Regions from separate parts of the Caldalkalibacillus horti genome, predicted to be linked through region 2. Evidence: riboswitches for the same ligand, from Rfam matches in the RefSeq annotation. Region 2 holds a riboswitch; the other holds the start of a gene.
The links. A riboswitch is a leader RNA that binds a small molecule or an ion and turns the genes downstream of it on or off. The one in region 2 is predicted to bind FMN.

Region 1: another riboswitch for FMN. It lies ahead of ribD (bifunctional diaminohydroxyphosphoribosylaminopyrimidine deaminase/5-amino-6-(5-phosphoribosylamino)uracil reductase RibD); the one in region 2 lies ahead of J2S11_RS07930 (DMT family transporter).

What each region holds. Positions count from the first base shown of each region.
Region 1 is NZ_JAUSTY010000002.1:37,625-44,714, reverse strand. It holds gene ribH (6,7-dimethyl-8-ribityllumazine synthase) at 1-238, opposite strand, end outside; gene J2S11_RS02240 (bifunctional 3,4-dihydroxy-2-butanone-4-phosphate synthase/GTP cyclohydrolase II) at 253-1,458, opposite strand; gene ribE (riboflavin synthase) at 1,486-2,154, opposite strand; gene ribD (bifunctional diaminohydroxyphosphoribosylaminopyrimidine deaminase/5-amino-6-(5-phosphoribosylamino)uracil reductase RibD) at 2,250-3,338, opposite strand; FMN riboswitch at 3,664-3,878, opposite strand; gene J2S11_RS02225 (hypothetical protein) at 3,951-5,114, opposite strand; gene J2S11_RS02220 (serine hydrolase domain-containing protein) at 5,171-6,538, opposite strand; gene J2S11_RS02215 (hypothetical protein) at 6,653-7,090, opposite strand, start outside.
Region 2 is NZ_JAUSTY010000005.1:246,054-253,143, forward strand. It holds gene J2S11_RS07895 (restriction endonuclease) at 1-529, shown strand, start outside; gene J2S11_RS07900 (GNAT family N-acetyltransferase) at 667-1,170, shown strand; gene J2S11_RS07905 (DUF6141 family protein) at 1,163-1,678, shown strand; gene J2S11_RS07910 (GyrI-like domain-containing protein) at 1,671-2,267, shown strand; gene J2S11_RS07915 (hypothetical protein) at 2,549-2,815, opposite strand; partial or broken gene J2S11_RS07920 (GrpB family protein) at 3,135-3,677, shown strand; gene J2S11_RS07925 (histidine phosphatase family protein) at 3,667-4,260, shown strand; FMN riboswitch at 4,326-4,468, shown strand; gene J2S11_RS07930 (DMT family transporter) at 4,650-5,621, shown strand; gene J2S11_RS07935 (GNAT family N-acetyltransferase) at 5,990-6,781, shown strand; gene J2S11_RS07940 (hypothetical protein) at 6,949-7,090, opposite strand, start outside.

The sequences.
Region 1 (7,090 bases), on a different contig from region 2:
CTAAAGTGATAACAGCATCCACTTTTCCACTAGCTGCAAGCTTTTTTGTTACAAACGGAATTTCAAAAGCTCCTGGAACCCAAGCGATAGAAATGTCTTCTACTTTCACTCCATGACGAATGAGAGCGTCCTTAGCTCCACTCAAAAGCTTGCTCGTAATAAACTCATTAAAACGTCCGACTACAATTCCTACCTTTAATCCTGTACCAATTAAATGTCCTTCATAAATTTGACTCATGATATTTCCTCCTCTTATTCCATTCCTAATAAATGACCTAGCTTTGATTTTTTCGTTTCAAGGTACTTTCTATTTTCGGCGTGTTGTCCAATTTCCAAAGGTACTCTTTCGACAACTTCAAGCTCATATCCTTCTAAGCCAGCTCTTTTTCTTGGGTTATTTGTTAAAAGAGACATCTTCTTTAGACCTAAATCCTTCAGAATCTGTGCTCCAATTCCATAATCTCTCAAATCAGCAGCAAAGCCTAGCTTTTCATTAGCTTCAACTGTATCATAGCCTTGCTCCTGTAGCTCATACGCTTTTAGCTTGTTAATCAGCCCTATGCCTCTTCCTTCCTGACGCATGTAAAGCAGAATCCCTTGTCCTGCTTTCTCAATCTGTTCAAGAGCAGCGTGTAGCTGTGGACCACAATCACAGCGGTAGGAGCCGAAAATATCTCCTGTCAAGCACTCCGAGTGAACACGAACTAATACTGGCTCATCAGGTGTAATATCTCCCTTGACCAAAGCCACATGCTCCTTGTCATCAAGAACGTTCGTATAGGCGATCGCTTTAAATGTGCCATAAGCAGTAGGCAAGGAAACGGCTACTTCTTGTCGAATTAAAGTATCTTTTTTGTTACGATATTTGATTAAATCCTTAATGGTAATCAGTTTCAGCTCAAAGCGATCGGCAATTTGTCTAAGCTCAGGTACACGAGCCATGCTACCGTCCTCATTCATAATTTCACAAATGATTCCTGCGGGATAAGCTCCCGACATGCGCGCCAAATCAACGGCTGCTTCTGTATGACCAGCCCGACGCAAAACGCCTCCATCCTTCGCAATGAGTGGAAAGATATGGCCCGGTCTCTTAAACTCATGCTTTTGTGCCTTAGGATCAATTAGCGCTCTAATCGTAGCTGATCTTTCATGAGCGGAGATCCCTGTTGTCGTTGTTTTATAGTCAACAGAGACTGTAAAAGCAGTTCCGTGTGCATCCGTATTCTGCTCCACCATAGGATGCAAATTAAGCTCATCCGCACGCTTTTCCGTAATAGGAGCACAGACCAGTCCTCTACCGTGGGTCACCATAAAATTAATCAATTCAGGCGTGCTTTTCTCAGCCAACGCTACAAAATCTCCTTCATTTTCTCTGTCCTCATCATCAACAACAATGATTGGCTTTCCTTGCATTAATTCATAAATAGCTTCTTCTATTGAATCAAAAGTTGTACTCATCTATCTCTCACCTCAGCTTCTATTATTTTATACAAATCCGTTTTCCATTAGATGCTCCATTGTTAATGAACTGGTGGATTGACTTCCTTTCGTTCCCGTTCCTGATAGCCTAGCCTCTAGCAGTCGATCCATATATTTCGCCAGCATATCACATTCAACGTTTACTTGATCCCCTGCTTGACGTTCTCCTAATACCGTTTCAGATAATGTGTGCGGGATGATGGAAATGGAGAACATATCATCTTTCGTCTCTACAACCGTCAAACTAATTCCATCTATAGTAATAGAGCCTTTGGATACAATATACTTTAGCATTTCTGGTTTTGTTTTAATCCAAAAGTAGCTGGCGTTAGAGACATGCTTCCTCTCTACAATTTCTCCCACTGTATCAATATGTCCTGAAACAAAATGTCCACCAAATCGACCATTTGCAGCCATTGCTCGTTCTAGGTTTACTGAGCTGCCTACCTGTAAACGATCTAGGTTAGAGGCTTTAATCGTCTCAGGCATCACATCGACCTGAAAGGAGGTTGCTGTAAAAGACGTTACCGTTAAACAAATCCCATTTACACTGATACTGTCACCAAGCTGGACATCTGTAAGAATTTTATGAGCTGTAATAACGACCTCGTAGTCCTTCGCTGTTTTTCTTATTTCCTTAATTTTACCCATCTCTTCAATAATTCCAGTAAACATGCGATATCCCACCTTCCAAACCCATATTACCATTCCATTTTCTTGCTCACTCAGACACTTTTGTCCTGTTAAAAAATAATGTATCCTAAAATTCGTTAACGAATATAACCAGTTACTTTAAAATCATTGCCTAGCTGTTCCATTGACAGATCCTTTAAGCTAATCGCGTCTTTAAGACTGGAGAAGCCTTCGCCTCGAAAAGCTGTTGGAGCAAGATGTCCACCTATAAGCTTTGGAGCAATGTAAGTAACCACTTTCTGAACATGTCCGCCTTCTAAAAAGGAAGCATTAATCTCTCCACCGCCTTCAACTAGTAAAGTTGAAACATGCTCTTCTCCTAGCTTTTTCAATACATTTCCAATTGAAATTCGTTCACTGTCTTCGGTTTGAATGATTCGTACCCCTCGTTCACTCAAAGTACTGATGTCTTCACGCGAAGCTGCCTGACTACAGCATATCCAAGTTGGCGCTACAGAAGTATCTAATATCTGAGCATCACGTGGTATACGCAGGGTTGAGTCAAGAACAACACGTAAAGGATGTCTTCCCTCTGCTCTCTCTAAGCGAGTCGTTAATCGAGGATTATCCTTAATGACTGTTTGTACTCCGACAAGGATAGCATCACTTTCATGTCGTAAAAGATGAACATCTTGCCGAGCCTCTTCCCCTGTAATCCATTGACTTTCACCAGTCACTGTAGCAATTTTCCCGTCTAGTGTTGTGGCTGTTTTCATTGTCACAAAGGGCTTCTTATGCACAATATAATGATTAAACGCTTCGTTCATTTTTTCCGATTCTCTAGCTAATAAGCCTACCTCTACTTCTAAACCCGCCTTCTTTAGCTTTTCAATTCCTCTTCCAGCCACTAACGGATTTGGATCAAGGGCAGCCACAACCACCTTTTTTATTCCCGCCTCAAGCACTTGATCTGCACAGGGTGGTGTTCTTCCATAATGGCTACACGGCTCTAGCGTAACGTATATCGTAGCGTTTTGTGCCTTATCTCCAGCCATTTGTAAAGCATGAACCTCCGCATGAGCCTCTCCAGCCCGTAAGTGAGCACCTAAGCCCACAATCTGCTGATCCTTTACTACTACCGACCCGACCATCGGATTAGGACTAGTTTGCCCACGCTGAGCCTTCGCTAGCTCTAGGGCTAATCTCATGTACGACTCATCAAGCATGTTTTCTTTTGCCTCCTCTCTAACTTTTGTTTGTCTCCTAATGTTGCCCATACACCACATGGAAATGGAAGCAAATAAATAAACCCTGAAGAACGGAAAATCCGAATTCTTCAGGGCATGTTAGGGTATGATTCATTCTTGACTACTGTGTAGCATGTTCTCAGTACAAATCCATCACAAGCTTAACAGAAGCATATAAGGAGCTTTCTGTCATTAGGTTATTCAATAGATTTGTAAACGACTCAGTACACATGTGAAAAAGCACACAAACTTAGTCAATTCGAAACAAAGGTACCGACATTTTTCTTACGTCTTCGTACCTTCCCATTTCCTTCTCCCATCCAGACTATACTGTCGGCTCTGGTTTTTGACCAGATCCACCGTGTCAGATCTTAAGAACGCAATGATCCTGCCTTTAAGCTAGATAAAAAGTAGCATTCTGAACTTGAACACGGGTCACGGGCTCTAGAGCAAAGTGTCGCATCGCACACTATCTCTACTACCGCCGGTTGGGACTTTCACCCGACCCCGAAGGAATGTGTATGAAATTGTATAAATCAATTTAGTTGGATTATACCCTCACCGATATAAAAAAGCAAGGAAATAGAATGATCATATAACTCCTAATTTCTGCATGATTGTAATGACTAACTCCTTATTAATAGAGACTTTTTTCTTAGTAAGTACGTTCATCATCACATCTTTGTCTTCGATGTTTGCCTCATTAGCAGCTTCTGGATAACTGATTTTCACAAGCTTAATATGATTTCCGAGCATAGTTGCAGCAATATAGTTTACAGCATTTTCTGGATTGAAGGGAATTCTGAAATAATCCATTTGTGGTTTTAAGAATTCAATTTCAAGCCAAGGTATCGAGTCGGATATGGCCGTCTCGATCTCATCTTCATTCTCCATTTCTGAAATCATATCATCTATAGCTTCAAAATCAAATAGTAACCAAAGCGCTTCCAAATTAGTTCCGATACGTTTTCCGTGTAAAATTTCTAAGGCTTCTTTCTCCTGTCCTCGCTTTTGTATACCAGCAACCACGTTGACTAAAGGCATAAGATCTCGGAAGGCTTCCATGCTCCTAATTAGATCCGTTGATATGCTCCACATATCAAAAGCTGCTTCTTTTCTTTTTGACTCCTCCAAGTTAGCTAAGTCTATTGCAGGATATGGCTGTAAATCATCCATTAATTTCTTCATAGTAGTAGTAACTTTAGTAAATAGCTCAAAATTCTCGACAAGAATTGAGCTGCTCATTGGCTCTATTTCTTCGGGTTTGAAGTGGGTTAATGGATGGGCATCTAGCAAATTCATTCCAGGTAACTCAAGGTACTGTTCACATATTCCAATCAATTTCTGGCAAAAATCAGTGATAGGCATTCCGTTCATACCACGCCACATATCCTGTTTTACAGAATCAGCTGTAGTATGTTTATAATCTTTGTTACTTGAGAGGTATTTGGTACTTTTATCTCTTACATATTCAGTATCTTTTACAGTTAAATTGTCTTTATCAATATTAAATGTAAACTTTCCCTGAATCACACCTAGATTTTGTTCATAGGACTGTTTTTTACTCTCGTGCTTAAGCTGTGAACTCTGTTCGTTAACGGCTAGATCATTGATAAATTGTAATACAGCTTGATTGCCAATAGTTTTCTGCAACATAATAAAGGCTGGGTCATTCTGAGGTGCGGAGGTAGGCCTATCAATCTTTTGACTAAGTTTTTGATAAATTGATTCTGATCCTTTAGGAATACGTTTCATCCAATGATTACTCCTTCCACCATCCATACTATAAGTCTAACACTAGTTGTTCTAATTTAGAGAATACTTCTTCTTGGATACTGTAGGGCTATCGTACTGGTTAAACCACCATTTATTAAAAGCAAAATAGATATCCCAATTAGCAGGTAGACTAGATCCGGAGCCATAATGAGCAAGGTATGCCATGGCAGACCTACTATAAGTAGTAATGATGGGAGTAATAATATTGCTAACAAAATATATAAAATACTCATGACTAACCACCGGGGTTTTCTAACCATGTTACTACTCTTTTTAGACAAGCTAAGAATATAGAAAATCATGAGTACCAATAAAACGATACAAATCAGAACCAGTGCCCACCGCTCTATAGCTAGCTTTGCTTTAACGGGCGCAGGCTCTTCACCTTGAAGAATGTTTTGAATTCCTCCAGAAACAGAGCTAAGCTGCTCGACCTCAAAAGGATGATTACGATTTGATAGGAGAACCATACCCCATCCTGCATCCTGTAGCATAAAGATTTCCGAGCGAAAGTCTGCCGTAGAACCAGAATGCCATATTTTTGTTTCACCGTATTCTAACGGAGTTATTCTCCATCCCAAGCCATAGGATGAAGCAGGGCTGGTTTGAACGAGAGGTTCAAATAAGAGTTGAGTATGTTCTTCAGATAATACGTCCCCAGGAACCTGTAATGCTTGGACATAATGAGCCATGTCAGAGATACTTGCCGTTATATACCCATAAGGTGCTCCACCATTATCGTACGCTACGTTGCTTGAAACTGGCATACCCAGCCATGAGTGATAACCAGACTCCCATCCTTTTTGATGTGCTTTCTCATTGCTTGCAGCAGTATGAGTCATGTTTAGAGGGACAAAAATATTTTCCTCCATATACTCAGCAAAAGATAGCCCCGTTATAGCCTCAATAATAGCTCCCAGTATAGCATAGCCAGCTGCTCCATATTCGTATCTTTCTCCTGGTAGAAAAGCTAGCTCTTCATTTGCTAATAAATCCACATTTCGTTGAATAGCCTCAAGGTCGACTGCTCCTCGATCGGCTATTTTAAAGCCTGACCTAGCACTGAACCCACTGCTATGTGTAAGCAATTGCCCAACTGTCATTTGAGAAATATCTTCCCCATTCAGTAAGTGAAATGAGGGAAGATAGTCCTGCACTGGATCACTAAGCTTTAATTCACCTGCCTGCACAAGTTGCATAGCACCATATGCTGTTAATGCCTTACTATTGGAGCCAATAATAAAAGGAGTTTCTAAAGTAACCTCCTGCTTTTGCCTTCCACCAGTTACTCCAACAGTCTCTGTGAGTATAATCTCTCCGTTACGAACTAAAGCAAATGCTGCACCAGGAATATTAAGCTCCTGTATGGCCTCCAGAAAATACATACGAGCTTTTTCAGCCAAAACCTCTCCTTCGGGGGAGGCATAAGTCGAATTAACTTGTGGGAAAAGAAGAAGGAGGAGCAAACAGATTATATATACGGTTCTTCTGTAGTGTATTTTTTTGCCGCCCATTCTCTAAAGCTCCTGCTTACTTGTGAATTTATAATGGACATAGAATATCAAGAAGGTTATCAGGGCCGCTATACACGCACTGCTGAAAACTAGAAGCATGTTATACCATGGCATTTCAGATATTCGAAACCATAAATTAAATGAAAAATCATTTGGGGGATGAACGAATGTACTTGTAAAAAACATAGTAGCGATAGACTGTGAAGTTGTATAGAAAACAAATAATATGATTGCTGCTAAGATGCTTTTTTTAAATCCCCATTGAAATCTGTGTTCATTATTCTGAATCTTATTTTTCTCTTGTCCCTTAAAATTAACCTGATCCATCGTATTCTGGCTAACCTGCAGATATTCAAAAGCCACATCCTCAGGAGACCCAAGCGATTGCTGAAAATCTTCTCCAGCCTCTCTACAATCCTCAATATGCTCTTCCAACTGAAG
Region 2 (7,090 bases):
TCTTGAAAGAATAAGATCTAGTCAAGCAGTACTAAGTAGATTGGATGAAATAAAAAATAATTATTTCAGATTGGTTACATCGAAGGATAGTCAAAAAAGAGGATTTGAATTGGAAAAGGTGCTTTACGATCTATTTGAACTATTTGATTTGGATCCTAAAGCATCTTTTAGAAATACTGGTGAACAACTTGATGGTGCATTTTCATTGGAGGGTACAGATTACTTGTTTGAAGCAAAATGGAAGTCTAAAGCTATCAATTCTTCAGATTTAAACGATTTTGAAGGCAAAGTAAAAAGGAAATTAGATAATACTCTTGGACTGTTTCTTTCAATAAATGGTTTTTCTGATGATGCAGTAAGAATACATTCAGCTGGTAGAAGCACATTATTCTTAATGGATGGAATAGATTTAATGGCGGTGCTAGAAAATCAAATTGATTTTGTTTCATTAATCATAAGAAAGCGGAGACATGCTGCTCAAACAGGAAATATATATTTGAAAGTTAGTGAAATATTAGGTGGAGACTAGTAAGTATGGTAAGAACCTTAGCTTCATATTAACTGCTACATTTTATTTGACTCAAGAATGAGGAAGTAGTGTGTAGACAAAGACTGTAGATATGAACATTTTACTAATATTCTTAGAAACTGAAAGGCGGTATAAAATTGAGCATTTCTATAAGTCTAGCAACTAGAGAAGATTCAGACCAAATAATTAAATTATTGAAGGATACAGCTAACTGGCTTCAAGAAAACAACATAGATCAGTGGAGCTACTTGAGAAACGGTGAAGAAGATAATGAATTACGATTGGCAATACAACAACAGAAGACATATATAGCAACGTATAATGATAAGTTAGTAGGAACTTTTACTTTATATGATAGCCCAAACGACTGGGACAAGTACATTTGGGGTACCATGCCTCCTGATGCGCTTTATTTACATCGTCTTGCTACGGTGCGAGATCAGCAGAACAAAGGAGTAGGAAGAATGATGATTGATTGGATAGAACGTGAATATAAAAGAGGAGATAAGAAATACATTAGGCTGGATTGTGTCTCAGCCAATGAAGCGTTGAATAAATATTATAGAGATGCTGGTTTTACTTTTTTAGGTATACATCACGATCAGTGTAAGTATGAAAAAGGTTTTGAGCATAATGACTAGCAGTAAGAAGATCATCTACAAAGAAAAGCAATATCTTCCCAAATGGATTTATTTTATAATCTTACCTTTTGCATTTTTGGTCTGGGGTATAGCCCTTGTCCAATTCATAACCGGTGAACCTGTTGGAAATAGACCAATGTCGGACACTGGTCTTATTATATTTACGGCAATATTTGGGGTGCTTTTACCGCTTGCATTTATGACTATGAAGGCTCAAGTAACTATCTACTCTCATTCAATGACAATTGGTTTAACTCCAATATTCAGGAAGAAGATTGATTTTCAAGATATCCAAAGTGTGGCACACACGAAAATCAGTCCGATTAAGGAGTTTGGAGGATGGGGGATAAGGTGGAATGGTGCTAAGTGGGGGTTAATTGTAGAAGGTAAAGAAGGTATTGAGATTTTATTGAGATCAGGAAGCATTTTTGTAGTTACTAGTAAATCACCTGAGAAGATCATCCAAGTATATAGTAGTTTAATAGATCAGGGGGATGAGGATGAGTAGCAGGTCTAGTGTTTATAGAGAAGATGTTAGGAAAACAAATAAGGAGCTATACTCTTTAAAAGACAATAAAGTGAACCTATATTCTATACCAGAAATGAAGTACCTGATGTCATCTGGAAATGGGGATAGAGATATTTATAAGATGTATGATTATAAAGAGATTTGGACAGTCGGCCGATTTATTAATCGTGTAAAGTATTACACAGTTAGAGAATTAGGTAAAAACTTTAGTCGAATGCCACTAGAGTTAAAGTGGGGGGAGCAAGGCAATAATTTTGAAGTAGCCATGTGGGTACCTGCATACATATCTGATCATTTGTATGAAGTGACAATGAATGATCTAAAGAAGAGACATGAGTTTGTGAGTGATCTAACGCTTAGCCTTAATGATCGACCAAAACGAAAATGTGCGCAGTTCCTTCATATTGGGGACTACAATCAAATTGAGTCTTCCAAGCAATATGTTCTGGAAGAAATAAAAGCCAAAGGCTGCAGCGCGAAAGGCAGAATGGAAGAGATTTATATGAATCATCCGCACTGTAACCCACCAGAAAAACTTAAGGTACTTCTTCGACAAGAGATAGAATAGTAAGAGAGTAAAGAAAGGATAGAAAATGATTTCACATCAATTGCTAACAGACGAAAAAATTAACCAATTAACGGACTAGATCAATCGAGACGAGCACTTATTATTCTACAGCTATTTAACTCAACGTAAGGAGAAGGTTGATTTTATTGTAATATTTGAATGATGTAGAGTCTGAGCATCTTCTTTGAAGATGTTTCATAGGAGATGCTACAGTCCCCATTTATCACTGGTATCACTGGCATATAAGTCCCCTCAAGGACACTGTATACACCTTGGATAGTTTACCTTTTCTTCTTCCTTTTTTTGCAGTTATTACATTTGTTTTCTGACAAAGGATCATTGACAACACGAATGCTGGCAATTTGGTTCGTTTGATAGAGAATTTGAACAGGGCCTGCACACCTATAACATTCCCACAATGTGATCCAATTTCTTCCTGGTGCAGTAGTTTGTACCTCTTCTACAAAGGAAGGAAATCCCTTCCTTTTGCCTCTGATACGGACGAACACATATTTACCGACATATCTTTTTAGTCTGCGTAGTGACATGGCATCACCCCCTTTTCATTGTCTTATCTTTTATATTCTGTACACTATTTAATTGTGTGGACTGTAGCCTTGAAAGCAGGATGACTAATAAAAGAAATGAGATTCGAATTAAATTTACAGGCCCTAGTCCTTCAAAACGAAAGTTAAAATACCAAAAATTACTGTAGGAAAACAAGCTCTCGTGGAAATATGTAAATAAAAATATAAGAAGTGATTTAGCTACATAATTTGAGTGAAGGAGATCAAAATGAGATTACAAGAAATCTTAAATATCTTGAGAAATTATTCTTATCTATAAATAATGGATGGTGAGTCCCAGATGAATGAGGAAATAATTATTGATCCTTACAATAATGAGTGGCCAGGGATGTTCGAAGTACTTCGTAATAAGATGATACATCAAATCGGAACAGCGATAATAAGAATTGATCACATAGGTTCCACTGCTATTCCGGGGTTAGCTGCAAAGCCGATTATTGATCTCTAAATTTCGGTTCCTAATCTAAATCACATTGATAAAGTCAATAGGGGACTAAATGCTCTAGGGTATATTTGTCGAAAGGGTAATCCTGATTTAACTAAGAGGTATTATCGAGAAACAGATGGGATGCATAGAACACATATTCATGTGAGGGAGTATGGTAGTTGGTCAGAACAGTTTAACTTATTGTTTAGGGATTATTTAAGGGAACATGAAGATGAAAGAAAAGAATATGAGAAGGTTAAGTATGCTCTTGCAAATCAATATAGAAATCAAAGAGATCAATATGTTGAAGGTAAAACAGAGATAATATGGAGCATAATGACTAAGGCAAATCAGTGGAGTCAAGAAACGGGATGGAGAGGGTATCATGATGAATAATACATACATTTATATGATAAGACATGGAGAGTCGCCTAAAGTAGAAGGAAATGAGAGGACCCGTGGGTTAACTCAAAAGGGAGAAGATGATGCAAGGAAAATAACTGAGCTACTATTATCCGAGGGAATTGATATTTTCATTTCAAGCCCATACTCCCGGGCTATATTAACTATAGAAGAGTTAGCTAAGGTTTCTGGAAAAGAAGTGATGGTCTATGAGGATTTAAAGGAGTTAGTTTTTTCTAGTGGAGATCAAATATTTCCAGACAATGAGTTATATCCATTGGTGAATAAGATGTTTCACGATCCAAATTTAGCATCCCCAGGAGGAGAAACACTCTTAGATTGTCAAAATCGATCAATCGCAATTCTTATGGAGATATTAAGCAAATATAAAGGTCAAAGAATAATACTTGGTACTCATGGTGCGATTATGACGTTGATGATGGGTTATTTTGATAGTAAGTATAATATTGATTTTCTTATGAAGACTTCTAAGCCAGATGTATACAGGATGACATTTCAAGATAATGAATTAGTTGATGTTAAACGGTTATGGCAGATAACACATGACATTCAATAAATACAGAAGCATTTCTCTGGACGAAACGGATAGTAAGCGCTAGAATATGAATATTACAATCGAATATGGATCTTCGGGGCAGGTGAAATTCCTGACCGGCGGTAAAGCTTGAAAAAGCAAGCCCGCGACTCCAAGCTGTTTTACAGCTTGGACTGATCTGGTGAAATTCCAGAGCCGACGGTTAAAGTCCGGATGGGAGAAGATAATAGTTGGGACGCCTTTGTTAGGTGCGCCTTCCTTTGAGATGCATGGATGACTCTCAGTCTATTTTTTGACCCGAATGACTAGTAGCTTGAATAGCTGCTTAAGTGGGTTATGTAGAGAGAAGACCATGTATTTTTTGTATCTTAACGGATGATCCCATATTCAAACTAAAAGGGGTTTGAATTATGGAAGGAACAACAGGAACAACATTAAAATCAAGAAACACATTTTGGCTTATTGTGATTGGAGCAGCCTTTTGGGGTATTAATCCTCTCTTTCGGGTGATGCTCTTGGACACATTAACGTCTGCTCAGATCGTTTTTATTGAGCATCTACTATTAGCTTTTATTGCTGTACCCATCCTCTGGAAGAACCGGCATGAGCTAAAAGGATTACGCAAAATCCATATTGGTGCATTATTGTTTATTTCATGGGGTGGCTCTGCGCTTGCCACGCTACTTTTCACAGCTGGTTTAACGTATGGGAATATGAACGCCGTTTTATTACTGCAAAAAATGCAGCCGCTCTTTGCGATTATTCTAGCGCGTATCCTTCTCAAAGAAATGCTTCCAAAGCACTTTGCGAGCTTGGTTGTTGTCGCGCTGATGGGAACCTACTTGTTAACGTTTGGATTTTCGTTTCCACTTGGACACGTAGGGGATGTCATTCAAATGGGGAGTCTGCTTTCACTTGCTGCCGCTGCTTTATGGGGTGGTTCAACGGTGATGGGGAGAATTATGCTAAAGCAAATGAAGTTTGAAACGGTGACAGCACTGCGGTTTGTGCTAGCTACTCCATTTATTACTGCCATTATGCTCATGCAGAATGCCGTCTGGAATATACCTGCGGATTCAACAGCCTTAACGTTAATCGGTATTAATTTAGTATTATCTGCTCTACTGCCTGGCTTGTTCAGTATGCTGTTGTATTACAAAGGTCTAACGAATACAAAGGCTTCTGTTGCCACACTTGCCGAGCTTAGCTTTCCAATGACAGGTATGCTTGTTAGCTGGCTTTTTTTCCAAGAAACCGTAACAGCAGCCCAGTTCATAGGCTTTGTGTTAATCTGGGGTGTCATCTTTACGATTTCAAAGCAGCGTGAGATTATTGCGCCCATTGAAAGAGAAAGAGCTCCTATTTTATCTAAAATATCTTAAGGAATAGATTAGGAACAAAAAAAGCTTGTCAGTAATCTCTTGTGATATGAGATCTTCGGCAAGCTTTTTGAATTGGCGATGGAGGTCTTGAACTGAGAAAAATAGAGAAGGGGGAGACAAATGAAGAACAAGAAAAATCTGAGGATTTTTTGGCTGGCTCATAATGTCTTGTTTTATTTGTTTTTCATTGGTTGGTCTTTGTATTTATTTTTAAACATTGAAGGGTGTTAAAATTAATTAATAGACTTCCTTTATTTATCTTCATTCAAATTTGTTTATTCACTTTATCAGTAGTGGGCTCATATCAAATTTATCTTTGGATTAAGCAGGAGAAACTATAGTAGAATCCAGAAGGGGAATAGTCCTAAATGATTTCACATCACATACTTACACTTGAAGAAATTAACAAGCTAACAGAGCAGATTAATAGAGATCAGCAGTTATTATTCTATAGCTACTTAACTCAACGCAAAGAGACGGCTATATTTATTGGTCAATACATAGACGGACATTTAACCGCTGTATTAGCATATTTTAGCGGACTTAGCTTCCCGGCATTTTCATTCCACTGCATAGATCGAAATGACGTCGATCTTCCTTCCCTTATTAAGTTCACACGAGAATATATTCAACTAAAGGATAGCATAACCTGTGGGACTATCCTTTCTAATCGTGATCTTGAACTATTCCAGTCTCATAGTCTCATAACTGGTACTCCCCAGAGCTTTTTAACGATGAAGCATGTTGATCAAATGAAGCTGCTAGATTCAGACATGGGTGAAGTAGTTGGAAGGAATGATGTTTTAGAGGTCATGGACTTTTTACAGAACGGGGATATGAGGTTTTTTACTAGAGAGGAGCTTGAACAGTATCCTTATATTGGGGTGAAAGTTGATAACCAATATGTTGCAGTTGGAGGTTATCATTTTTATGGTTCACTGCTTGTTGAAATTGGAAATATTTATACTCGACCAGATTACAGAGGAAAGGGACTGGCAAAACACCTTACAAGTCAGCTTACTTCCTTAGGTAAAGAGCTTTCAACGGATGTCCATCTAGGAGTACTGGCACAGAATCTTGCAGCTGTGCACGTTTATGAGAGGCTCGGCTATGAAATTATGGCTGAACAGAAGATTGTTGATTTTAAGCTAGGTATGTAGGGATCTATATTAGGGCCATTTCCATAACAGTTCTTTGGGATAATCGGAACATTTCATGAAGTCGGATAGAAGATTTCTAGGGTTGCCCTCTCTCATTGATACTACTTTTGAACCATCCACTTGAAAAAACTTGCTTTTGCGGGCACCTTATTATCCTATTACCTCACTTAAGTAATCACTTTACTTATTTTCTTAATGCAATACTTACTTATTTCTATCCATAGCCAGCTGTAGAAAAATGAGAATACGTAAACCAATGCGATTGTACTCAGACTAAACGTTGATGAAGCTATAGGCCCAAGGACAGGG